Regions from separate parts of the Alteromonas sp. 5NS40-0096 genome, predicted to be linked through region 2. Evidence: predicted binding sites of a transcription regulator. Region 2 holds the regulator's gene; the other holds the start of a gene.
The links. The regulator FliA, encoded in region 2, starts transcription of late flagellar genes. The targets are predictions, from matches to a motif close to CTAAAGNTNNNNNNNNNNNNGCCGATA.
Positions count from the first base shown of each region.

Region 1: the regulator FliA is predicted to act here: its motif matches at 8,943-8,969, upstream of AC27G9_RS02610 (VC2046/SO_2500 family protein).

Region 1 covers NZ_BAAJLQ010000001.1:569,440-581,407, reverse strand. Annotated here, with positions in the region: gene AC27G9_RS02665 (glycoside hydrolase family 2 TIM barrel-domain containing protein) at 1-97, opposite strand, end outside; gene AC27G9_RS02660 (SMP-30/gluconolactonase/LRE family protein) at 111-1,109, opposite strand; gene AC27G9_RS02655 (glycoside hydrolase family 26 protein) at 1,123-2,151, opposite strand; gene AC27G9_RS02650 (hypothetical protein) at 2,422-2,667, opposite strand; gene AC27G9_RS02645 (iron chaperone) at 2,755-3,132, opposite strand; gene AC27G9_RS02640 (LysR family transcriptional regulator) at 3,173-4,024, opposite strand; gene AC27G9_RS02635 (CoA transferase subunit A) at 4,160-4,870, shown strand; gene AC27G9_RS02630 (CoA transferase subunit B) at 4,870-5,526, shown strand; gene AC27G9_RS02625 (DEAD/DEAH box helicase) at 5,622-6,956, shown strand; gene AC27G9_RS02620 (EF-hand domain-containing protein) at 7,043-7,285, opposite strand; gene trhO (oxygen-dependent tRNA uridine(34) hydroxylase TrhO) at 7,345-8,343, opposite strand; gene AC27G9_RS02610 (VC2046/SO_2500 family protein) at 8,422-8,910, opposite strand; gene AC27G9_RS02605 (response regulator) at 9,040-10,680, shown strand; gene AC27G9_RS02600 (hypothetical protein) at 10,682-10,972, shown strand; gene AC27G9_RS02595 (DUF2177 family protein) at 11,012-11,497, shown strand; gene AC27G9_RS02590 (SDR family oxidoreductase) at 11,641-11,968, opposite strand, start outside.
Region 2 covers NZ_BAAJLQ010000003.1:523,330-535,297, forward strand. Annotated here, with positions in the region: gene fliR (flagellar biosynthetic protein FliR) at 1-468, shown strand, start outside; gene flhB (flagellar biosynthesis protein FlhB) at 481-1,605, shown strand; gene flhA (flagellar biosynthesis protein FlhA) at 1,683-3,782, shown strand; gene flhF (flagellar biosynthesis GTPase FlhF) at 3,813-5,234, shown strand; gene AC27G9_RS12300 (MinD/ParA family ATP-binding protein) at 5,231-6,103, shown strand; gene AC27G9_RS12305 (RNA polymerase sigma factor FliA) at 6,100-6,828, shown strand; gene cheY (chemotaxis response regulator CheY) at 6,876-7,259, shown strand; gene AC27G9_RS12315 (protein phosphatase CheZ) at 7,295-8,041, shown strand; gene AC27G9_RS12320 (chemotaxis protein CheA) at 8,054-10,273, shown strand; gene AC27G9_RS12325 (protein-glutamate methylesterase/protein-glutamine glutaminase) at 10,293-11,459, shown strand; gene AC27G9_RS12330 (ParA family protein) at 11,507-11,968, shown strand, end outside.

The DNA of each region.
Region 1 (11,968 bases), on a different contig from region 2:
TGTTAGTTTGCGAAACAGCAATATGGCTTACAGGATTAGGCTGGGCACACCCTAACAGGCAGAACAAGGCAAACAACGAGTAAAAGTAGTGCTTCATAGTGACTTCTAATTCAACGTTCAGAGTAACGGAGTCTGAGCCTCAGTAATCGATGAGGCTGAGTAATGTAAATATAGTGGTAGCGTGAATCGAATGCCAAATTACAAGTAAAACCGATAGGGAACGTCGCCATCAGTTCCCCTGTACCAGAGAGTATCGCCATCCCACCTGGCAACGTCACAAACAACAGTCCGCTGCTATGTTCTTTCAAACCGTCAGCGGAACCCTCGTCTCCAATTCGATTTGCATAGGCGTCGAAAAACAAGCGTTTCTCTTTAACGCCCCCTTCTCTGTTCAACTCATAACGCCAAATTCGATGAACTGAAGGCTCAGAATCGGAAACCAATAAAAAACGGTTGTCCTTAGTAAGTAAAATACCATTTGGTTTGCGTAAACTGTCATCGATGACAGTCAGTGTTTTTTTGTCATTTAACGCGAAAATACCGGAAAAAGGCAATTCTATTAGAGGGCTTTTGTCAAAGCCCTCAAGGCCGTAAGGCGGGTCGGTAAAGTAGATTGTTCCTTCACTGTCCATGACCAGATCATTTGGGCTATTCAAACGACGTCCGAGATATGTACTTGCAATAACCTGAAAAACAGGTGTGGGACTATCCAAATCGCTGACCATTTTCGCAAGTGTTCGCCCACCCTGCTGTGCAAGCACGAGGGAACCGTCCCTATTAATAAGCAAACCGTTCGCACCACCCCATTTGGGTTTACCAAGTGCTAAACTGTTACCCGAAGGCGATAGGTACTCTGTTAGTCCCTTATTTTCATTCCATTTTAAAATGGTGTTTCGCTCAATATCTGAGAACAACAATGCGTTGAGTTCATCGGACCAAACTGGGCCTTCTGCCCAACCGATATCTTCGGCTAAAACCTCAAACGGCTGGTCTGGGTCAACAATACTCAGTACAGAAGGATGAAAAACAGTAGGCACAACCGCTAAGTTGTCAGCAAGAGTAAAAGCACTGAATAAACTGCTATAGATGAGAAATGTCAGTGTTTTCACAGTGCAGTCTAACCTATTCGAAGTTTATACTTTGAGTGTTGTGAATGAACTGAGCCGTAGCCATTTTCTCAAGCCATTTCAGTTTTAGCGGCGTGTTTATTTGAATGCGACTATCTCCCCACCCTTTCCCATGCCACATTGGATCCGAGTTCCAGTTTGCATTGATGTAGGAGATCGCTCTAATGACGTCTTGGTTCGCGTCAACATGGTCAAATAGCAACTGAAACCAGTCATTCCAAATTAAATCGCCATCGACTTGGTTTAGCCAAAAACCTCTGGGGGTGATTTCGGCAATGAAGACCGGCAGTCCTTTTTCTCGCGCTAAATCAAAAACTACTGGAGCGCGAGTTTCGTTGTGCCAATAGGAATAGCCAAGCCAATCAACATAGTCATCCCCGGGCCAATATGTTTCCCAGACGCTTTTGTCAACGTAATATCGCGAAGCGCCCATCACAGTGGCAAAGTTTGTTAGGTTCTGGCTTTTTAGCTGGTCGACAATACGTCGCCATGCAAGTTTGAATAATTCAGGGTCGTAATGATTCCAACTACCGTCGAACTCGTAGCCAATTCGCAGATAAAAAATGTGGTCGTCAAATTCTTTTAAAAAGTCCGCGAGTTCTCGAATTAAATGGTCATAATTGCCACTTGCGACTTCACCCTCGTCATCCAACTCCATAGATATCGATAAATGAACCAATGTTTCTTTGTAAGCGGGCGTTTCTAATAAACAGCGTAAACACTTAGGGCCCGCTCCCCAACGGGTAGTAGAATTCAGACCGTCAACCGCACCTACATCAAATTGATAACCAAACTGGTTGGTTTTACCCTCAGAAAAGTAAACGTAGTGCGAGATCCCCGCGGGAATACCCATGTGATCGGAATAGCCATCTCGCCACAAGCCATTGGCACCGATTGAGCGGTTATCTTGGCCAATGAAGACAAGAATTTTGTCATCTTTGGGCGCAAAGGGAGATTTTGCGAAGGTGGAACATGGCGTCATCAAACAATACACGATGAGACAAAAATTCAATAAGGTTTTCATCAACTAACCCTAGCTTCCAATAAGACTGAATAAAGTCTAACAAAGTACTAGGTCGAAACCGCGATGATAGGAAATTACCTCATTGTAAAAACAAAAAACGTAAACTTGCGCTCACTCGCCATGATTAAACACGACCAAACAGTTAGTTTTCTCAAAAGTGAATGTCGCGCACAAGCCATGTCCAATCATCGTCTATTTTTTAGATAATGAGTTGAATTCATCGCCTGCGCGAAGATAGATTTAGGGCAAGAAAATAAAGTGTGGTGTTTGTTAGTCGTTGTCGTCGGAATCAAAAATACCTTTAAACAGGGCATTGAGCATGCCTGCAATAGAATCCGCTGCCAAATCTTGTTTTAAGCTTCTGTCCTTGGTTTGTCTTGTCGTCTGGCGCTTTTCTCGACTTTCTGCATTGGCATTCGCTCCATCTAGAAAGTCGTCTACTCGTTTGTGGGAAAGCGAAGCGCAACCACTAGACAAACAGGCCACTAACGCCAATGTGACACACTTTAACTTCATATAACAATTCCTCTGTTCCTGCACGAAGCCGCGAGAGTTTACGGATATTTTAAAGTTGTGCAATAAGGCTTTGTTACTCTCCTGAAATTAGCACCCGATATCGTGCCCAGATTTCGCCAAAGACACCGCCTTTTTAATAAAGTCACCTATTAATGTCTGAGAGACCACTTTGGTTTTGGAAAAGCGAATACAACCTTTTCCTTTGTTCAGTCCTTCCAGCCATTGGTGTTCAGGATCGACCTTACTTGTATCACCACAGTACAAACTCACGTAACCTTTTTGAGCATTGAGGTGAAAAATATCGGTGTCACCAAGGGTAAAGCACAACATCTTATATTGAATAGATTCAACGATTTGAGTGTCACAGTCTAAAATTAACTGCCTTAATGTCAGCAAGGACTCCTTTCGCCAGTCATCGTCTAACATTGCCAAGTACGCTTGTGGCGTATCTACGTCATACTGCATAGGTGTTCTCCTATTCTCAGTCTATTAATGGGAAAGTAAACTACAGACATTGATCCCATAGTGCTTGTGCCGCAATAGACACGCTGCCACGTTGCCGTCTGATTATTCCAACACTTTTTACCAGCTGTTTATCATCTATGGGTAAACACAATAACCCTTTCCTCTCCATTTGCTGTTGGCACAGTGCAGGTACAACCGATATACCCAATCCTTGAGCGATAAGCTGCCCCAATGAACCAAGTTGGCTGGTTTCTGCGATGATTTTTAGTGGTCCTACTGCTTGTGCAATATCTTCTGTCCAGCGTCTAACCGCGGATTCTCTATTCATAGCAACGAATGGATAAGACAACAAGGTTTTCCAGTCTACACTTTCTGCCGAGGATAATGGATGGTTGGGTGGTACAACGCCTATAAACTGATCTTGCCCAATAGGACTAAATTCAAGACCATCCATGTTGTCGGGTTCAAAGGTAAAACCTAGCTCGGCTCTTCCCGAAAGCACGGCATCAATAACATCTTCCATCACCACATCCATGACGCGAATCCGAATATTGGGCCAACGTTTGTGATATTGCTTTAACGAAATTGGTAGACGAGACTCAGCAAAAGAAGGCATAGCAGCAATTCTCAAGGTTCCCTGATTCATCGCGAATAAGTTCTGCATATCTTGAATAGCCTCATCCCAGTCAGAGACTAAACGCTTTGCTGTAGGTAAAAAGGTTTGCCCTTCCGGCGTAAGCTCTACTCTACGCGTCGTTCGGCTAAACAATAGGCCGCCAATTTGTTGCTCCATTTTTTTTATAGCGCTAGACAGTGCGGGTTGAGTTACATGGAGTTTCTCTGCTGCCTCTGCAAACGTGGTGGACTCGGCAGCATGTATGAACGCGAGCATATTTTTATAGGAAACCATAAGCACCAATTAATAAATTAATTTTATCAATAGTAATATTAAATCAAATTTACAAAACATTAGCATCATACAATACTGGTTTTTACATTATCACCAGCGTAAATACAGGAGAACGTAATGTCTGGTTTTGACAAAGTTGTGACAAGTTACGCACAAGCAATGGCGGGTCTGGAAAATGACATGACCGTTATTGCAGGAGGTTTTGGCCTCTGTGGTATCCCGGAAGGGCTCATTAGTCAGATAAAAACCATGGGCACCAAGGGGCTGACAATCGTTTCTAACAACTGTGGCGTTGACGGATTCGGCTTGGGCATTCTACTTGAAGACAGACAAGTCGCGAAAATGGTGTCGTCTTACGTTGGTGAAAACGCATTGTTTGAGCAACAGTTATTGAACAATGAATTAGAGGTAGAACTCACTCCACAAGGTACGCTTGCTGAAAAAATGCGAGCAGGTGGTGCAGGTATACCCGGATTCTACACTGCTACAGGATACGGCACTCCCGTTGGAGAAGGCAAAGAAGTCAAAGAATTCAACGGTCGCCCGTACATTCTCGAAGAAGCCATCACGGGCGACTTCGCTATTGTAAAGGCATGGAAAGCAGACCGTTACGGTAATTGTGTTTATCGTCACACAGCGCAAAACTTTAACCCAATGGCTGCAACCGCTGGCAAGATTACCGTTGTAGAAGCAGAAGAAATCGTCGAGCCGGGCGAATTAGACCCGACGCAAATTCACACACCGGGCATATACGTAAATCGTGTAATTAAAGGCGAGTTTGAAAAACGTATAGAACGCCGTGTAACGTCGAATAAGGAGAGTGCATAATGGCTTTGACTAGAGAACAAATTGCCATGCGCGTGGCTCAAGAATTCAAAGATGGTGATTACGTCAATCTTGGTATCGGCATTCCTACGCTAGCCGCGAATTACGTCCCTGACGACATTGAAGTGATGCTGCAGTCTGAAAATGGTTTGCTCGGAATGGGCCCATACCCGACTGAAGAAGACGTTGACGCAGATATGATCAATGCAGGAAAAGAGACGGTAACAGCTATCACTGGTGCGTCAATTTTCAATTCTGCGGAAAGCTTTGCCATGATTCGCGGTGGTCATGTTGATTTTACAGTCCTTGGCGCCTTCGAAGTGGACGTAAACGGCAACATTGCCTCATGGATGATCCCAGGGAAACTGGTAAAAGGCATGGGTGGAGCAATGGATTTAGTCGCCGGTGCTAAAAATATCATTGTGACAATGACGCACGCAGACAAGCGTGGTAATTCAAAGTTACTTGAAGCTTGCACATTGCCACTAACGGGCGTCAACTGTATCACGCGAATCATCACAGATTTAGCCGTACTAGAAGTGAAAGACCAAGCCTTTCATTTACGTGAACGCGCGCCGGGAGTTTCCATTGAAGAAATTCAAGACAAAACCGCGGGTAAACTTATTGTTGAAGGCGACGTTCCCGAAATGACATTCTGATTTGATACTGAGGCCAGTAGCTTTTGCTGATGGCCTCTTTATCTCCCTTCGCGAATCAGGGATAATGGCACCAGTTTGCTATTAGAGTATATCCCTTGCTTATTACCGACTTACCAGTCCATCACAAAATTATCAGCCGTCTTTCGGAAAAAGGCTTTTCCACGCTAACCGAAATTCAAGAAAAGACAATCCTACCTGCCATTCAAGGCAAGGACATTGTTGCATCATCGAAAACCGGGTCAGGTAAAACACTGGCGTTTTTGATTCCTACTCTGAATCGTCTAATGACCACAAAGCCGCTTAGCCGACAAGATCCTCGTGTACTTATATTGGCCCCTACCCGAGAATTAGCGAAACAAGTTTTTCTTGAAGCAAAATGGTTGGCAACGAAACAAGGCGTGCAATGCCAGCTTATCGTCGGTGGTGAAAACTATAATGATCAGGTTAAAGCGCTCAAACGCTGCCCTCATATCATCGTAGGTACCGCAGGCCGAATTGCCGACCATTTAGAAGACAAATCTTTCTTTTTGAATGGCTTAGAGCTGCTTATTTTTGATGAAGCAGATCGTATGATGGATTTGGGCTTTGCCCCCCAATTGACGATGATTAATGGCTTTGCCGATCATCGAAAACGACAAACGATGTTGTTTTCAGCGACACTCGATAATATTGAATTGAAACACATGTCGAGAAAATTGTTGCAATCCCCCGTTAGAGTATCCGTAGGTTCGAGCACAGACGAACACGGAGATATCGAACAGTCACTCTATTTTGCGGATAATGTCAGTCACAAAGATGACATGTTAGTGTCATGTTTGGAACAGCAGTCCTTTAACCAAGCCATCGTATTTACTGCTACACGAGAGGATACCCAACGCCTCACCGCCCTATTAAATGCCAAGCATATGGATGCCATAGCGTTAAGTGGGGATTTGCCCCAAAACCAGCGGGCAAGCATTATGACGTCGTTTAGTCGTGGACAACATTCTGTATTGGTGACAACCGACGTAGCGTCGCGAGGCTTAGACCTCAATAAAGTAGGGTTGGTTGTCAATTTTGACCTGCCGAAACAATCTGATGAGTATATTCATAGAATAGGTCGGACTGGCAGAGCAGGCCAGCAAGGTACGGCACTATCCTTTGTTGGGCCTCGAGATTGGAAGAGTTTTGTCGCGATCAGTCGACACGTAAACTACGATTTGGCGTGTGCTCCCCATCCTTCTTTACCGGCTGAATTTAAGGGGTTCAAATCAAATTCCTCTAAGATAAAGAGCAAGGCAAATGCTCAGTCTGGAGGCAAAAAGAAAACCAATTCACCCAGTGGCGTCAAAAAACACACTAAACGCGTACATACGATGCAAGGAGAGGACGTGGGTTTTGTACCAGTTAAGCGGAAGCCTCGCCAGCTGTTAGCAGATGATGAAGAGTAGAAACACGTCTTAGCAAAATGCTTATGCTAATTGTCCTTGAACAACAAAAAAGCCGCTCTTAATAGCGGCTTTTTAATATGTAAGGACTAGTATTCCCACCAGCATTCTTGCCACCACGACAAGAACTCTTCGAAGTCGATAAAACCGTCGTCATTGCTGTCGATAAGCTTAAAACCTTCCTCGACATTTCCCGCCTTTGTTTTTGGCGATAACACGGTTAAGAGCTCAATAAACTCAGGTAGATCAATTTGACCATTTCCATCTTTGTCAAAGAATCCAAAGTCATCCCTAATTTGAGCAATTTTCTCGTCTGTTAGTTGGGCGCTCATATACGCTCCTCAATAAAAGCTTCCATAGACAAGAGTTTACGCCCAACAATGACTATTGTCTACGATTGCTGGTTGGACTTCGCAGCTAACGCGCGTTCACGCTGCTCTTCGGCTTTTTGCTTGCGACGATTAACCATGGCGTTGCGTGCTTCTGTGCCCACGTGTTCTTCATTTCGGGCTTGGGCCAGTTGGACTTGCTTTTCACGCTCTCTAAAACGCGCAATTTGTTGCTCGGAGTGTTTACCAAAACAATGAGGACAGCTCACACCAGCTTCGTATTTATCACTTTGTTTGTCTTCTTCAGTAATCGGAAGGCGACATGCATAACACTGATCGTAGACACTTTTCTCTAAATCGTGATTTACGGCAATGCGGTTATCAAACACAAAGCAATCACCTTCCCACATCGTGTCTTCTTTCGGCACATCTTCAAGATACTGTAAAATCCCACCTTCAAGGTGATACACCTCATCGAAACCTTGTTCTTTTAAATAGGCGGTAGACTTCTCACATCGAATGCCACCGGTGCAAAACATTGCAACCTTTTTGTGTTTTTCTGGATCTAGGTTGTCTTTTACGTACTGTGGAAACTCTCGGAAAGTTTCGGTGTTTGGGTTCACCGCGTTTTGGAATGTGCCTATTTCAATCTCATAGTCATTTCGCGTATCGATCAACAAAACTTCAGGGTCGCTAATCAATTCATTCCAATCTTTGGGCTTAACGTAAGTCCCTACTGTTTTTGTTGGATCTATACCTTGCACGCCCATAGTGACAATTTCTTTTTTCAATTTCACTTTAGTGCGATAGAAAGGCTTTTCTTCGTGAAGCGATTCTTTAAACGAAATGGGATTAATACGTGAATCTGAATTGAGATAGGCAAGCAGCGTATCTATGCCTTCTCGGCTACCGGAAACCGTGCCATTAATACCCTCTTCTGCGAGCAATAATGTGCCTTTTATTCCGTTATCTTCCATTACCTGATGTAATGGTTGACGCATCTCTTTGTAATTTTCAAGCGCAACAAACTTATACATTGCGCAAACAATATAGTGTGACATTAACTGTTACCTTTGCTAGTTGGAACGTAAAACCAGTGCAAAAATGCGGCGCGGACTATACCAGAACCGTGACAGACGTCAAAGCATTTGTGTCGCGACAGGTACTATGTCCGCCAGTTTGGTGTAATCCAGAGGAAGGGTATTGTCTAGGTCAGAGGTCTTTTTCAACCTTTGCTGGGTAGCGTAATCGCAATTCGATATGATGTCCTCACCGAGAATTTGACCTTCGGGTTTAAAACCGAGTGCATCTGGGTGCATTGCTTGATGTAAAGACAAATCTTTTAACAGGCCTTTATTCAGCAATGAAGCACTGTGGTAGTTTGCCGCTATCGTAGCCAAATCGGCGTTGAGTTTTGGGCGACGATATTGATTAAGGCGGTCTGGGAAATCAGGATCTGTTACCTCTTGTTGAGAGTCATCAGCGCCTTTGAGGTACTCATTTGCTGGCCGAAAGTGAAGCGCCAATAGCAGTGAAAAGAGCGCACCACTCTCGGTCGCTTGCGCCAGGTTACCGCTATACTCTAAATCTGCTTGCTGTATCGGCGTTATTGCCGAAGGTAGTGCCATGCTTCGAAACTCTCATTATTATTACTAGTTGTTTTCGGCTGACACTCTGAATTATTTAGTATTTTCTTGTTTTCGAAGACAAGATGAAAGAACATACCGATAGCGAATCAACAGTGTGGATTATGTTGTATGAAATATGCTGACAAACGGATTTTAATCGTTGAAGATCAGCGCCCGTTCTTAATGTTACTGCGCGGCCTTCTCAACTCAATGGGCGCAACGGATGTAGTGATTTGCGGTAATGCAGATCAAGCAGTAGCAAGTTGCAGGAAGCATAAATTTGATATCGTCATTGCTGACTTACACTTGGGCAATGAAAAGAAAAATGGTTTCGAACTGATAGAAGAGCTGCGAGTAAGAAAACTAGTTAAGCCTGCGACAATATTACTAATTATCAGTGCAGACAGTGCCAGACCAGTGGTACTTGGTTCGATTGAAAGACGGCCTGATGATTATATCGTTAAGCCATTCTCTCAAGCACAGTTAAAAAGTCGGCTGCAGCGTGCATGGGTCAAACGGCAATACATGTTACCCATTTACAGCGCCATACTCGAAGATAACTGGGACAATGCTATCACGCAGGCAAAGTTGCTAGCCTCTGAAAGTACTCCTTTGCAACGCCATGTGAACCAGTTACTGGTTGAACTCTATTGGCATATAGCGGATTACCCTAAAGCACTCGCATTAATCGAAAAGTACATCACAAAAAAAACGCCGCTCTGGGCACAAGTGGCCCGAGGTAAGACGCTTAACTATTTACAACGTTTCGAAGAAGCGCAAGCGGTCTCGGTGTCGATTCTCAGTTCAAACCGCTTTAGTGCAGAAGCCTATGACATATTGGCTGAGGCTCAAAATAATTTAGATAAAGGGGATGAGGCCATTGATGCAATAAAACAAGCCATCAAGATATCACCCTACTCGCTACAACGGCACTTGACGGCATGTAATATTGCTAAACAAAACAATGATTACCCACTCCTGACAGAAGCAAGCCTGTCAATATGGCAACTATCTAAACGCACAGTTCATCAAGATGTGTCTCATTGGTGTAATCATATGCGCAGCATCTTAGATGCCGCAGAACATGCCACGGATAAAAGCCAAAAGAATCGCTACCAGCAAGAAGCGATCTTGTTGGTTCAGCGAGGCAAGTACGACGACAGTCTTGTTAGGTATGCCGATAGATTTGATATTGCTATCTACGAGGAGTTGATTCACGCGCGTATTGCGGCATTAGACGGCAAGATGCTCGATGCCAAAAAACAACTCATGGTGTCTCAACAACATATAGAGAGAAAATTTGGAAAGATTCCATCGAGTTTTGCACCCGATAGCTTAAAACTGATGTATGACATTGGAGAGTGGGAAGAGGCCCAATCACTGGGTAAACAGTTAAATGACTCTGATGATGGCCTAGATACTTATACGCAACAACTCATACAACACGAAAGTGCACTTCTCGCCGAACGTCAAGCTAACTATACCAAGCATAACAAGGAAGGTATTGAGCTTTATCAGCAGGGTAAATTTGAGCAAGCAAAAGCGCAATTTAGCCTCGCGCTTGAATTTTCTCCCGTAAACAGTGGCGTTGCACTAAACTTAATTCAATGTATTTTAAAAATACTCGATAAAGGGAAGAAACCGGAACCTTTGTTGGTTAAAGAGTGCCGGCGAATATACAAGGTGGTAGATGGTATGCCACTGAGGCAAATACACCAAGACAAGCTCAAAAGCTTGCAAGAAGATATTGAACGATATTTGGGGAAATAATATGCGTTACCACTGGATTCCATCTACGGCCTTGATAGCATCGATTGCACTCGCGACTTCCGGATGTGCAACAAGTAACCCTTGCGAAGACATTTTAGAAGTAAAACGACAAGAGCGAGAGTGTGCGACTTGGGCCAAAGCGATGAGAGATAATCAATATCCTCAACGCGCCCTTACTGCGAAAAAACTCTACGAGTCTCAATGTGAAGAACTGCGTTATTACCGAGACGACTACGACACCATATGTAAAGGTGATCAAAAACCACTCGGTCAGCGTGAAGAGCAGAATTAGCAGTCTAAACCGCACTTAGCAGTGTCTCAATGAAAAAACATGAACTTGACTAGGCTCATAGGCCTAGCTGTATTGTCGGATTTACTCATGCTTAAAAACATTATCCGTTTCGCACCTAGTATCGCAGGGGCGCTCGTCTGTATATTTGTGTGCTTTGCACTACTTGACGCCCTGTGGCTGGGTGTTATCGCTTCAAGTTGGTACCAAGACGCTATGGCAAGCATTATTAGAAGCGACATTATTACCTGGCCTTGGTTGGTGTTCTATTTGCTGTACGGTGGCGTGGTTTTCGTTCTAGCAGTCGTCGCCAATCGCGATCAGTCTCTATTGTATGCATGTATCGATGGCGCTTTGCTCGGCCTCGCTAGCTATGGCACCTATAACCTTACCAATTACAGTGTTATTGAAGGCTTTCCCCTGAATATCGCCATGATAGATTGGGCATGGGGCATTGTGATTACCTCTATCAGTGCTGGAGCAGGATGGCTAGGGTTCCAAAAGTTTAGGAATGATACGACCAAATAGCGTTACATTAGGCTTCGTATCCTCACGAAGCCTATTTTGGACGTACTAAATCCTATACCGAAAATAGCGACTCTCAATGGGTCAATTATGCATTGATGACAGTAAAGTGGCTGTTTTTACCAATGACACAAAAGTCTATTCATTTATCGGTTCAAGCGCCTCATATGGTCGATGTGAAATGCCTTGTAAATTTGGTCAGTCATCATCTCGTTCGCCTCATTCAATGGGTTGACAGCGTCACCCATACCTAGCTTATCGATGACTGTTCGCAGTGGGCGCTGTCCGTGAGGAGTGTCAATCAAATCGCATAACCCGATTGCAACATCTAGCGGGTCTTGTTGAGGGTTATTAGCTAATGCAGTAGCAAAGCTATCGGCAAAAAATTGAGGTTGTGGCAATAAGTCCTGGTACTGGTCGCTTAAATCCTGTTCTGCAGACATCGAATTTGCTCCAAATGATGTGGGGTATCCG
Region 2 (11,968 bases):
ACGGGTTTGGGCTTTGCGTCTATTGTTGACCCAGTTAATGGTATCAATGTCCCTGCTGTCGGTCAGTTTTACCTGATTTTGGCGACGTTATTATTTTGGAGCTTAGATGGTCATCTCGCCATGATCGAAATGATCGTCCTAAGCTTTGAGGCTTTTCCAATCGGTGAAGCTTGGTGGACAGGCGAGCAGTTCAAAAACATAGCGCATTGGGCGAGCTGGATGTTTGTTGCTGCTGTCACCTTGTCTCTGGCGCCGATTGTCTCATTACTGATTGTCAATTTGTCATTTGGTGTCATGACAAAAGCGGCACCGCAACTCAATATCTTTAGCATCGGCTTTTCCATTGCTCAAATGATGGGCTTAGTCATTATTTGGATTACGTTAGATAACTTCACCGATCACTTTACTAATCATTGGCAACGGGCGCTGCAGTTTATGTGTGAACTACTGCAGATATGTCCAGTTTAAGGGGAGGGGACGATGGCAGATACGCATGACAAAACCGAAGAACCCACGGCGAAAAAATTAGAAGATGCCAGGAAAAAAGGCCAATTAGCTCGATCGAAAGAACTGTCTACTACACTAGTGTTGGTCTTCAGCGCCATTTTAATATTGATTTTGGGATCCGATATTGCGAGAGGTGTCTATTTGATGACGCAGCGCATGTTTACCTTATCCCGTGACGAAACCTACGATACCACTCATATGTTTGCTGCTTGGGGAGAGATGCTCTCGGCGGTGAGTGGCCCCGTGTTATTGTTCATGGTGGTTTCAATGGCTGGCGGTATCTATGGCTCTATCGCATTGGGTGGGTTTAATTTTACGTGGGAATCTGCTTCGCCAAAATTCAATAAGATGAACCCTATTAGTGGCTTCAAGAGAATGTTTGGTATGAACGGCTTGGTTGAACTTTTGAAGTCATTTGCCAAGTTTTTCTTGATCATGGGCATGGCATACGTTGCCTTAATCTTCTTTAAAGACGAAGCCCTACACCTCGACTTTGAAGCCTACCCAAACAACATCTTTCACGCCATTGATATGCTGGGCTGGGCGTTTTTGTTTATTACCCTAGGCATGATACCCGTTGCTATTTTCGATGTGCCTTATCAGTCGTATAAGCACAATGAAGAAATGAAAATGTCTAAGCAGGAAGTGAAAGACGAACGCAAAAATGCCGATGGTGATCCCCAAGTAAAAGGCAGAATCCGAAGGCTACAATATCAAGCTGCTGCTCGCAGGATGATGCAGGAAGTGCCAAATGCCGACGTAGTAGTGACCAACCCTACTCATTACTCTGTCGCATTAAAATACGATGATAATGGCAGTTTGGCGCCAGTATTGGTGGCTAAAGGCATTGACGAACTGGCGATGCACATTCGAAAAATTGCTGGGGCACATGAAGTGCCGATCGTGCCTTCACCTATGTTAGCTCGTGCTATTTACTACTCCACCGAAGTTGAGGAACAAATACCGCACGGCCTGTTTATGGCGGTAGCCCAGGTACTCGCTTATGTTTTCCAACTTAAAGCGTTTAAAGCAGGTAAAGGCAAACGTCCTAAACCACTCAAGAAAGACTTGCCAATCCCGCCAGAACTGGTTCGCTAGCAACTTGGCACACATGTTGAAACTGACTCTACTATCCGACAAAAGCGTCAAAATTTTGATAGTGAGAGAGTTGCCCCATGGAGTTATCGGCCTATTTGCAGCGTTTTGATAAGGCACAACTGCAAAAGTTATCCCAAGGTCTTGGTGCACCGATTGTGCTATTGGCCATCATGGGGATGGTCATACTGCCTATGCCCCCCTTGTTACTGGACATTTTGTTCAGTTTCAATATCGCCCTTTCACTCGTCATTATATTGGTAGCTGTTTTTACCGAGCGCCCGATTGATTTTGGTATATTTCCTCTCGTTTTGCTCATTGCAACGGTACTGCGGTTGGCGCTGAATGTTGCGTCAACACGGGTGGTATTGTTGTACGGTCACGAGGGCGGAGATGCGGCGGGTAAGGTCATCGAGGCCTTCGGCGAGGTGGTAATTGGTGGAAACTACGCTGTGGGTGTTGTCGTTTTCGCCATCTTATTGATTATCAACTTCAAAGTCGTAACGGCAGGCGCGGGTCGTATATCAGAAGTGAACGCCAGGTTTACACTCGATGCGATGCCGGGTAAGCAAATGGCCATAGATGCGGACTTAAACGCGGGTTACATAGACCAAGACGAAGCCCGCCACCGTCGAGAAGAAATCACCGCAGAAGCAGACTTTTACGGTTCAATGGACGGTGCATCTAAATTTGTAAAAGGTGATGCCGTGGCGGGTTTGTTCATTATGCTGATTAACATTGTCGGTGGACTTTTTATCGGCATGATTCAACACAATCTCAACTTTGGCCAAGCCCTTGAGGTTTACACTATTCTCACTATTGGTGATGGCCTAGTGGCTCAAATACCCTCGCTATTATTGTCTGTTGCCACCGCGATCATTGTTACGCGTGAAAACGAAACGCAAGAGATGGGCACAGAAATCACCAAACAACTGGGCAACCAGCAGGCTTTGTACATTACTTCGGGCGTGCTGTTTGTAATGGGTATTATTCCAGGTATGCCACATGTGGCTTTCCTCGGGTTTTCTGCTTTGGCTGGTGGCTATGCATATTGGCGAAGCCGGCAGGCCATCAAAGCCAAAGAGGAAGCCACCAAGCTACCAGCCGTGGATCAATCAGACCTACCACCGCCAGAAGTCAAAGAACTCGGGTGGGATGACGTACAACACGTTGATACGATTGGTCTCGAAGTGGGGTATCGTCTCATTCCTCTGGTCGATAAAACACAAGGAGGAGAACTTCTCACGCGAATCAAGGGCGTGCGTAAGAAGTTATCGCAAGAGCTCGGGTTCTTGGTGCCGCCAGTGCACATTCGCGACAACCTAGACTTAGACCCCAACGCCTACACTATTTCCATGCTTGGCGTCAGTATTGGCGAAGCACAAATTAGCCACGATGAAGAAATGGCAATCAACCCCGGTCAAGTATTTGGCAAGTTAGAGGGCCGACCGACACAAGATCCCGCGTTCGGTTTAGAAGCCGTTTGGATTAAACCTAGCAAGCGAGAGCATGCCCAAACCCTTGGTTACACTGTCGTGGATGCAGCAACAGTTGTTGCCACTCACCTAAGCCAGCTCTTGACCAATAACGCCTACCAATTGTTGGGTCATGAAGAGACCCAGCAGTTGTTGGATATGTTGGCGAAACACAGTCCGAAATTAGTCGAAGGACTGGTACCAGATATCATCCCGCTCAGTACTGTGGTGAAAGTGTTGCAAACCTTGCTCTACGAGGGTGTGCCTATTCGCGACATGCGTACCATAGTGCAAACGCTGTCTGAATACGGCCCTAAGAGCCAAGACCCTGATGTCCTAGTCTCTGCTACCCGAATTGCGCTCAAGAGATTGATTGTTCAAGAAATAAGCGGTGGGGCTCAAGAAATCCCCGTCATAACTTTGGCGCCAGACTTGGAACAGATGTTGCACCAGTCACTACAAGCGGGTGGAGAAAATGGCGCTGGTATCGAGCCTGGACTTGCTGACCGGATGCAGCAATCGTTACAGCAAGTTAGTCAACAGCAAGAATTAGCCGGAGAGCCGGCGGTGCTGCTGACGTCGGGAATGTTGAGGCCAGTACTGTCTAGATTCCTGAAAAATGCCGTGATGGGACTGCATGTCTTGTCTTATCAGGAAGTGCCAGATGATAAGCAAATTAAAATTGTTAGCTCAATAGGTCAATAATCTGACAGCGATTGAGAAAAGAGGTTGGGAATGAAAATTAGACGTTTTTTTGGCAAAGATATGCGAGAGGCGCTAAGCCTTGTAAAAGCCGAGTTAGGTCAAGACGCCGTTATTATGTCGAATCGCAAAGTCGCTGACGGCATCGAACTCGTCGCCGCGTATGACAAAGAGCCAACACCCAAAGTGGCACCTAAAAACGAATCGTTTTCAGGAAAACCTGTTCCGACGTTGAGCGAGATTATCGGTGACGATGGTCCCGATAGTCTTAAAGCGCTATTGGAGAAGCAATCTCAGCAATCGATGCAACAACCTCACACGTCAACACAAAGACAGCCAGCACCTCAGCCATCGGTTCAACCTCATTCTCAGCCCCGAGCCCAATCTCAACCTCGAGGTATGACACAACCGGCAACCAAGCCCGCACATGAACCCGAACTTTTTTCAGCCGATGCGCTTGTCGACTCAAAAGTTAATGAGGTGAATGATGGCTTTGACGATTTCTCCCAACCGTCACAATCGTTAAAGCAAGGTGAATTAGACAGCATTAAAGAAGAGCTAGCCTCTTTGCGCAGCGTGCTTCAACATCAAGTTGCTGACTTAATGGAAGCGAAGCAACGCCGCCAGCGTCCTACCTTGAGGTATTTGGCACAGCGACTTGAAGGAATGGGGATTAGCCGAAGCCTAGCCGAGCAACTCGTAAATTATACGCCAGCGGATTGTACTGAACGAGAGGCTTGGCTATACGTTTTAAAACTTTTAGCTAATCGCGTGAATGTTTCTGGTAATGATATCCTGTCTCATAGTGGTGTGGTCGCGCTTGTAGGACCCACTGGCACAGGTAAAACGACAACAGTTGCTAAACTTGCTGCTCGTTACGCGCAGAAATACGGTGCAGACCAGGTAGCGATGATTACTATCGATACTTATCGTATTGCCGCTTTTGAGCAATTGGCTACTTATGGCAAAATCATCGGTTGTGTTACGCGAAAGGCACAGTCAAGTGAAGAGCTTGCTGACCAGTTGTTCCAGTTGCGTCACAAACGCCTTATTTTAGTGGACACTGCGGGCTTTAGTCAGCGCGATAGTCGTTTAATTAAACAGTTGACGAACTTTACTCAGGCTAATACGCAACCCATTAGACAATATTTAGTTGCACAAGCGAGTACGCAATATTCAGCATTGCAGCATATATTTGATGCATACGAGTCGGTAAAACTTGATGGATGCATATTCACTAAAGTCGATGAATGTTATAGTCTGGGCGAAGCATTAAGTGTTGCCATCGAGCGCCAAATTCCGGTGAGTTATGTCACCGACGGACAGCAAGTCCCTGAGGACATTAAAGTTGCTGATGGAAAATCTCTCGTATCTGCTGCCGCAAAGCTTTATAAAAAGTACGGATTGAATCATACTAGAGGCAATCATGTGGTAAATGCAGCACGAGCAGTATGATCGAAGATCAAGCGAGTAGCTTACGAAAGATGAATCAATCACGGTTAATCAAAGTTATAGCAGTCACCGGCGGTAAAGGTGGCGTAGGAAAAACAAACATCACGTTGAACACTGCCATTTCGATGGCAAAGCAAGGTAAACGCGTGATGGTATTGGATGCCGACTTGGGTCTGGCAAACGTCGACGTTATGTTGGGATTACGGGTGGAAAGAAACCTGTCCCATGTCTTGTCGGGCGAATGCACACTGGATGATATTCTTATCACCGGCCCTCATGGCATCAAGATCGCTCCAGCAACGTCTGGCACACAGTCTATGACTGAGCTGTCGCCGACGGAACATGCTGGCTTAATTCGCGCTTTCAGCGAATTGCGCTCTCAAATTGATGTACTCATTGTGGATACCGCGGCGGGCATTTCCGACATGGTATTGAGTTTCTCAAAAGCATCTCAAGATATCCTTGTTGTGGTCTGTGATGAACCCACTTCCCTGACAGATGCGTATGCATTGATTAAACTCTTGAACAGAGAGCACGGCGTATTCAAGTTTAAAATTGTTGCGAATATGGTGAGGGATGTTAGAGAAGGGCAAGAACTCTTTAGCAAACTGTCAAAGGTAACAGGGCGTTTCTTAGACGTGGCACTAGAGCTAGTGGCAACGGTTCCCTTTGATGAAAACATCCGTCGCTCAGTGAGAAAGCAAAAGGCGATAGTTGATGCTTTCCCCAGTTCTCCAGCGTCTATGGCCATCACTCAGCTTGCAGCTAAAGCACTACAATGGCCAATCCCAGCTCAGCCTGGCGGACATCTGGAGTTCTTTATTGAACAGCTTATCTCGAATAAAAACAGTGTGGCGGGTAATCAAGGGTGAATAGCAAAGCAGCTGCTTACCAACAACAAGTCGATAAAGCGCAGCTGGTAGAGCAGCACGCTTCTCTTGTTAAACGTATTGCACATCATTTGATGGCAAGATTACCGGCAAGCGTATTAGTTGATGACCTTATTCAATCCGGCATGATCGGCTTGCTGGAAGCTGCCAAAAATTTTGATGGTAGCAAAGGCGCGAGCTTTGAAACTTTTGCCGGTATTAGGATTCGCGGCGCTATGCTCGATGAAATCCGAAAAGGTGACTGGACGCCTCGCTCTGTGCACAAAAACAGCCGAGCTATTACAGAAGCGATCAATCAGGTTGAGAAAGAAACCGGTCGTGACGCGCGAGACGCCGAGATTGCAGACAAGCTAAATGTGCCGATCGCGAGTTATCACCAAATGCTCGGTGAAGTGAACGCGGGCAAGTTGGTGGGTATTGAGGACTTAGGCGTCTCTGAGGATGTTCTGACTACCGATGATAACCGCGGAAATGACACGCCTTTAGAAGATTTAATGCAGGGCGCTTTTCAAAAAGCGCTCGCACATGCTATTACTACATTACCAGAACGTGAAGCTATTGTGCTTTCCTTGTACTATGATGAAGAGCTGAACCTCAGAGAAATAGGCGAAGTACTCGAAGTCAGTGAATCAAGAGTGAGCCAAATACACAGTCAGGCCATGCTAAAACTCAAATCACGAATGCAGTCATGGCGGACTGGTGAATAGAACCACGAACTAAACGATAACAATTTAACCCCTCAGTGGAGGCCATTTTGGATAAAAATATGAAAATTCTTGTGGTAGACGACTTTTCTACTATGAGACGTATCATAAAAAACCTGTTGAAAGACTTGGGCTTCTCCAATATCCAGGAAGCAGATGACGGTAGCACTGCATTGCCGATGCTCCAACAAGGTGATTTTGACTTTGTTGTAACTGATTGGAATATGCCTGGAATGCAAGGTATTGATTTGCTGCGCAACATTCGAGCTGATGACAAGCTCAAACATTTGCCAGTACTCATGGTAACCGCCGAAGCCAAAAAAGAGCAAATTGTTGCAGCGGCGCAAGCCGGCGTAAATGGTTATGTTGTTAAACCATTCACAGCAGCAACGCTAAAAGAGAAACTTGACAAGATTTTTGAACGTTTAGGTTAATCCAGGCGCTCCTGAAATAATAAGAGGATAACTGGATGTCAACAAACTCTAACGTCCCAATATCGCTCGAAGAAGCAAAGCAGCTCGTCACGTATTTGGAGCAAGGTGATAACGAAGCGGCTAACGCTTTGTTGGAAGCCGCTTCATTGAAAGAGTCGATCGAGCTTTTTGCGGAAGTCGGTAAGCTGACTCGTCAGCTCCATGACTCTTTGAACAATTTCCAATTGGATGAGCGCATTGCAGGTCTTGCGAATCAAGACATTCCTGATGCACAAAGCCGCTTGACCTACGTTATTGAAGAAACGGAAAAAGCTGCCAACACGACAATGGATGCGGTTGAGGCAAGTATGCCTATCGCTGAAAACTTGTCGGAGCGCATTAGCCAAGTGATGCCTGAGTGGAAAAAGCTCATGTCTCGCGAAATAGAACTGGGTGGCTTTAAGTCATTGTGTACCGAATTGGACCAGTTCCTTGAGCAAACGTCTGCCGATTCGACCAAGTTGACCAGTTTGTTAACTGAAGTGTTAATGGCACAAGGCTATCAAGACTTAACGGGCCAGGTTATTCGCCGTGTTATTGAGCTCGTAAAAGAGGTCGAAGACAGCCTAGTTAACATGCTCACAATGTTTGGCGAAAAAGAAGTCTCTAATTTTGCTAATAAAACTGAGAAAAAGAACGATAAAGTAGAAGCAGAAGGTCCAATTATTGACGCAGAGTCGCGTGATGATGTTGTTCAAGGTCAAGATGATGTTGATGACCTTCTGTCTAGCTTAGGTTTTTAGGGGAGCAGGCGCATGTCGTTTGATGTGGATGAGGATATTTTACAGGACTTCTTAGTCGAAGCAGGCGAGATCTTGGAACAGCTCCAAGAGCAACTGGTAGACTTGGAAAACAATCCTGAAGATGCAGATTTGCTAAATGCCATATTCCGCGGTTACCACACTGTGAAAGGTGGCGCCGGATTCTTGTCGTTGACAGAATTAGTGGAGATATGTCACGGTGCGGAAAATGTTTTTGACATAATGCGTAATGGTCAACGCACATTGACCCCAGAGTTGATGGATGTCATTTTGCAGGCCACAGACGTGGTCGTTGAGATGTTTGAGCGCGTAAAAGCGCGCGAACCTCTTGAGAGTGCAGATGCAGCGTTGGTTGAGGTGCTACACAAACTTAGCGAACCTGAATCCCCTGATGAAAACATTTTTGGCAATGCCGACGACACTTCAGCGGCTGCACCTGCCGAAGAACCCGCTTTTGAGTTAGAAGAAGCGCCTGAGCCTGTTACACAGGCAAGCGACGGTGGTTCGATCGAAGAGATAACAGAAGACGAATTTGAAGCGCTACTTGACGAGTTGCACGGCTCTGGCGCGCCTGGGCAAACAGCAGCGAAACAGGATGAAGCACCTGCTCCAAGCGCTGCACCAGCTTCGGATAGTGAAGATATCACCGATGATGAATTCGAAGCGTTATTAGACCAGCTTCATGGCAAGGGACAGTTTGGCTCAGAGTCTAATCCTGAACCTGCGAAAAACGAAGCACCCAAAGCACAAGAAGCGGCTGGTGGTGATGACGAAATTACTGACGATGAATTTGAAGCCTTGCTAGACCAACTTCACGGTTCTGGCAAAGGGCCTAGTGTTGACGCGCCGGCCCCCCCCAAGGCGGAAAAACCAAGAGTTAAAGTAGATGCCGAGGCGACAAAAGCGGTAGAAAAGGCGAAAAAAGAACAAACAGCTAAGCCGGCGGCCAAAGCGAAAGCGCCAGCGAAACCCGCTGCGAAAGCTGCGCCAGCGGCACCAGCGAAGAAAGATGACAAGAAGCCAGCTCCTGCTGCGCCTCAAGCAGAAACCACAGTTAGGGTCGACACTAAACGGTTAGACCAGATCATGAATATGGTTGGTGAGCTAGTTCTTGTTCGCAACCGATTGTTAAGTCTAGGGATTAACCTCAACGACGAGAACATGTCGAAGGCAATTGCAAACCTCGATGTCGTGACTGGCGACCTGCAGGGCGCGGTAATGAAAACCCGCATGCAGCCTATCAAAAAGGTATTTGGTCGTTTTCCTCGAGTCGTCCGAGATCTAGCGAGAAGCTTAAAGAAAGAAATTGTTCTTGAGCTAGAGGGTGAAGAGACCGATCTAGATAAAAACTTGGTAGAGGCACTGGCCGATCCACTAGTTCACTTGGTGCGGAATTCTGTTGACCACGGTATCGAAATGCCTGATGACAGGGTTGCAGCAGGTAAACCAAGTACCGGTGTTGTTAAGTTAGCAGCCTCACAAGAGGGTGACCATATCCTGCTTACTATCACTGATGATGGTAAAGGCATGGATCCAGATAAACTTAAGGATATCGCGATTAGCCGAGGTGTACTTGATGCCGACGCAGCGGCAAGAATGTCAGACGTAGAAGCTTTTAATCTGATATTTGCACCTGGCTTCTCTACCAAGACTGAAATCAGTGATATCTCTGGCCGTGGCGTGGGTATGGATGTGGTGAAAACCAAAATCAACCAACTCAACGGTACAGTCAATATCGATTCTAAAATGGGTCAAGGTACTCGACTTGAGATCAAGGTACCACTTACCCTTGCTATTTTGCCGACCTTAATGATTGTGGTGGGTAAACAAACCTTCGCATTGCCTCTAGGCGCAGTGAACGAAATCATCAATATGGACATCAAGAAAACCAATACGGTTGATGGTCAGTTGACTATGATTGTTAGGTCAAAAGCGATACCACTGTTTTTCCTTGGCGAATGGTTGATTCGCGGTGGAGCAACAATCGATCGCGAAAAAGGCCATGTAGTTGTTGTGCAAATTGGTACTCAACAAGTGGGTTTTGTTGTCGACGCACTGATTGGTCAGGAAGAAGTGGTAATCAAGCCGCTAGACGCATTGCTGCAGGGAACGCCGGGCATGGCGGGGGCGACAATTACGTCCGATGGTGGTATTGCGTTGATACTCGATATTCCGAGCCTGTTAAAACGTTATGCTAGAAAGGCGCTTAAATAAAAATAAAAGGAAACCGTAAATGGTCTATAAAGTCCTTATTGTGGACGATTCGACCTTTTATCGTCGCAGAGTTCGCGAAATTCTTAATGAAGATCGCGAACTCGAAGTTATCGATGAAGCGCGCAATGGCCAAGAAGCCATAGAAAAAATCAAAGCACTCAAACCCGATGTGGTCACGATGGACGTAGAAATGCCCGTTATGGACGGCATTGCTGCTGTTAAAAAAGCCATGTCTGAGTGCCCCGTTCCCATCATAATGTTCTCTTCACTCACTCATGATGGTGCTCAAGCAACACTTGACGCACTTGAAGCTGGGGCGCTGGATTTTTTACCAAAGCGCTTTGAGGATATCGCTCAAGATAGAAAAGAAGCGTCTTCGCTGTTGAAGAATAAAGTGCGTATGATCGCAAGGCGTAGTGGTATTACACGCAATCGTGGCGTTGACGCGAAAGGTACCAGTACGCCTCGTACACCACGTACTACGTTTTTACGTTCTTCTAATGTTTTGACCGGCAATCGCACGTCGGTGTCATCTTCGATGAGCAGTGTGCCCAGCAGTATGCCCGCGGTAAACGTTGAATCGGTTAAATCTGTGGTTCGCTCTGGGAAACGTTACAAGGTTTTAGCGATCGGAGCTTCGACTGGTGGTCCTGTTGCACTACAAAAAGTGCTCACGGCATTGCCTGCAAATTTTCCATATCCGATTGTACTCGTACAGCATATGCCTGGCACCTTCACAACGGCCTTTGCTCAGCGCCTGAACAACCATTGTAAGATTGAAATTTCTGAAGCGGTGAGTGGGGATGTTCTTAAACCTGGCCATGCTTACCTTGCCCCTGGTGGCAAGCAAATGCTCATCGAAGGCACGTCGTCCCAAGCGCGAATAAAAGTGACCGATGTATCCGCGGATGAAAAAATCAGTTATAAGCCTAGTGTCGATTTAACTTTTGGTAGTTTAGCGCGTGTATTCGGCGGTGACGTACTCGGTGTAATATTAACGGGCATGGGAGCTGATGGCAGAGAAGGTTCCCGAACCTTAAAAGGTCGCGGTGCAAAAATTTGGGCCCAGGATCAAGAGTCTTGTGTGGTCTACGGGATGCCGCAAGCGGTTGCCCAAGCGAACATCTCAGAAAAGAACATTGGGCTAGAGAATATTGCTAGCTGTATCCTAACGGAAATGGGGTAAGAGTGTGAAAGCTAGTCGGGGAAAGTCGTGCTAGGGAGTATGCCAATTTGAAGGTTTGGACGATTGCGAATCAAAAAGGTGGTGTGGGTAAAACCACGACGACGGTAACGCTTGGTGGCTTGCTAGCGCAGCAAGGCAAGAGAGTGTTATTGCTTGATACCGATCCTCACGCTTCATTGAGCTACTACTTTGGCATTGATTCTGAAGAGTTATCCACTTCGGTTTACGATATTTTTATTAATAATCAATCTGTCACTGCCGATAACGTTCTTGATTGCTTGTGTCCAACTAAGTTAGACAGTTTATTTATTTTGCCTGCAACCATGGCACTGGCTACGTTAGACAGACAAATGGGCATGCAAAGTGGTATGGGGCTCGTACTCAAGAAAGCGCTAGACAAAGTCAGCCACGAGTTTGACTACGTGCTGATGGATTGCCCACCCGTACTTGGTGTGCTAATGGTAAATGCATTAGCGGCTTGCGATCGCGTTATCGTACCTGTGCAAACC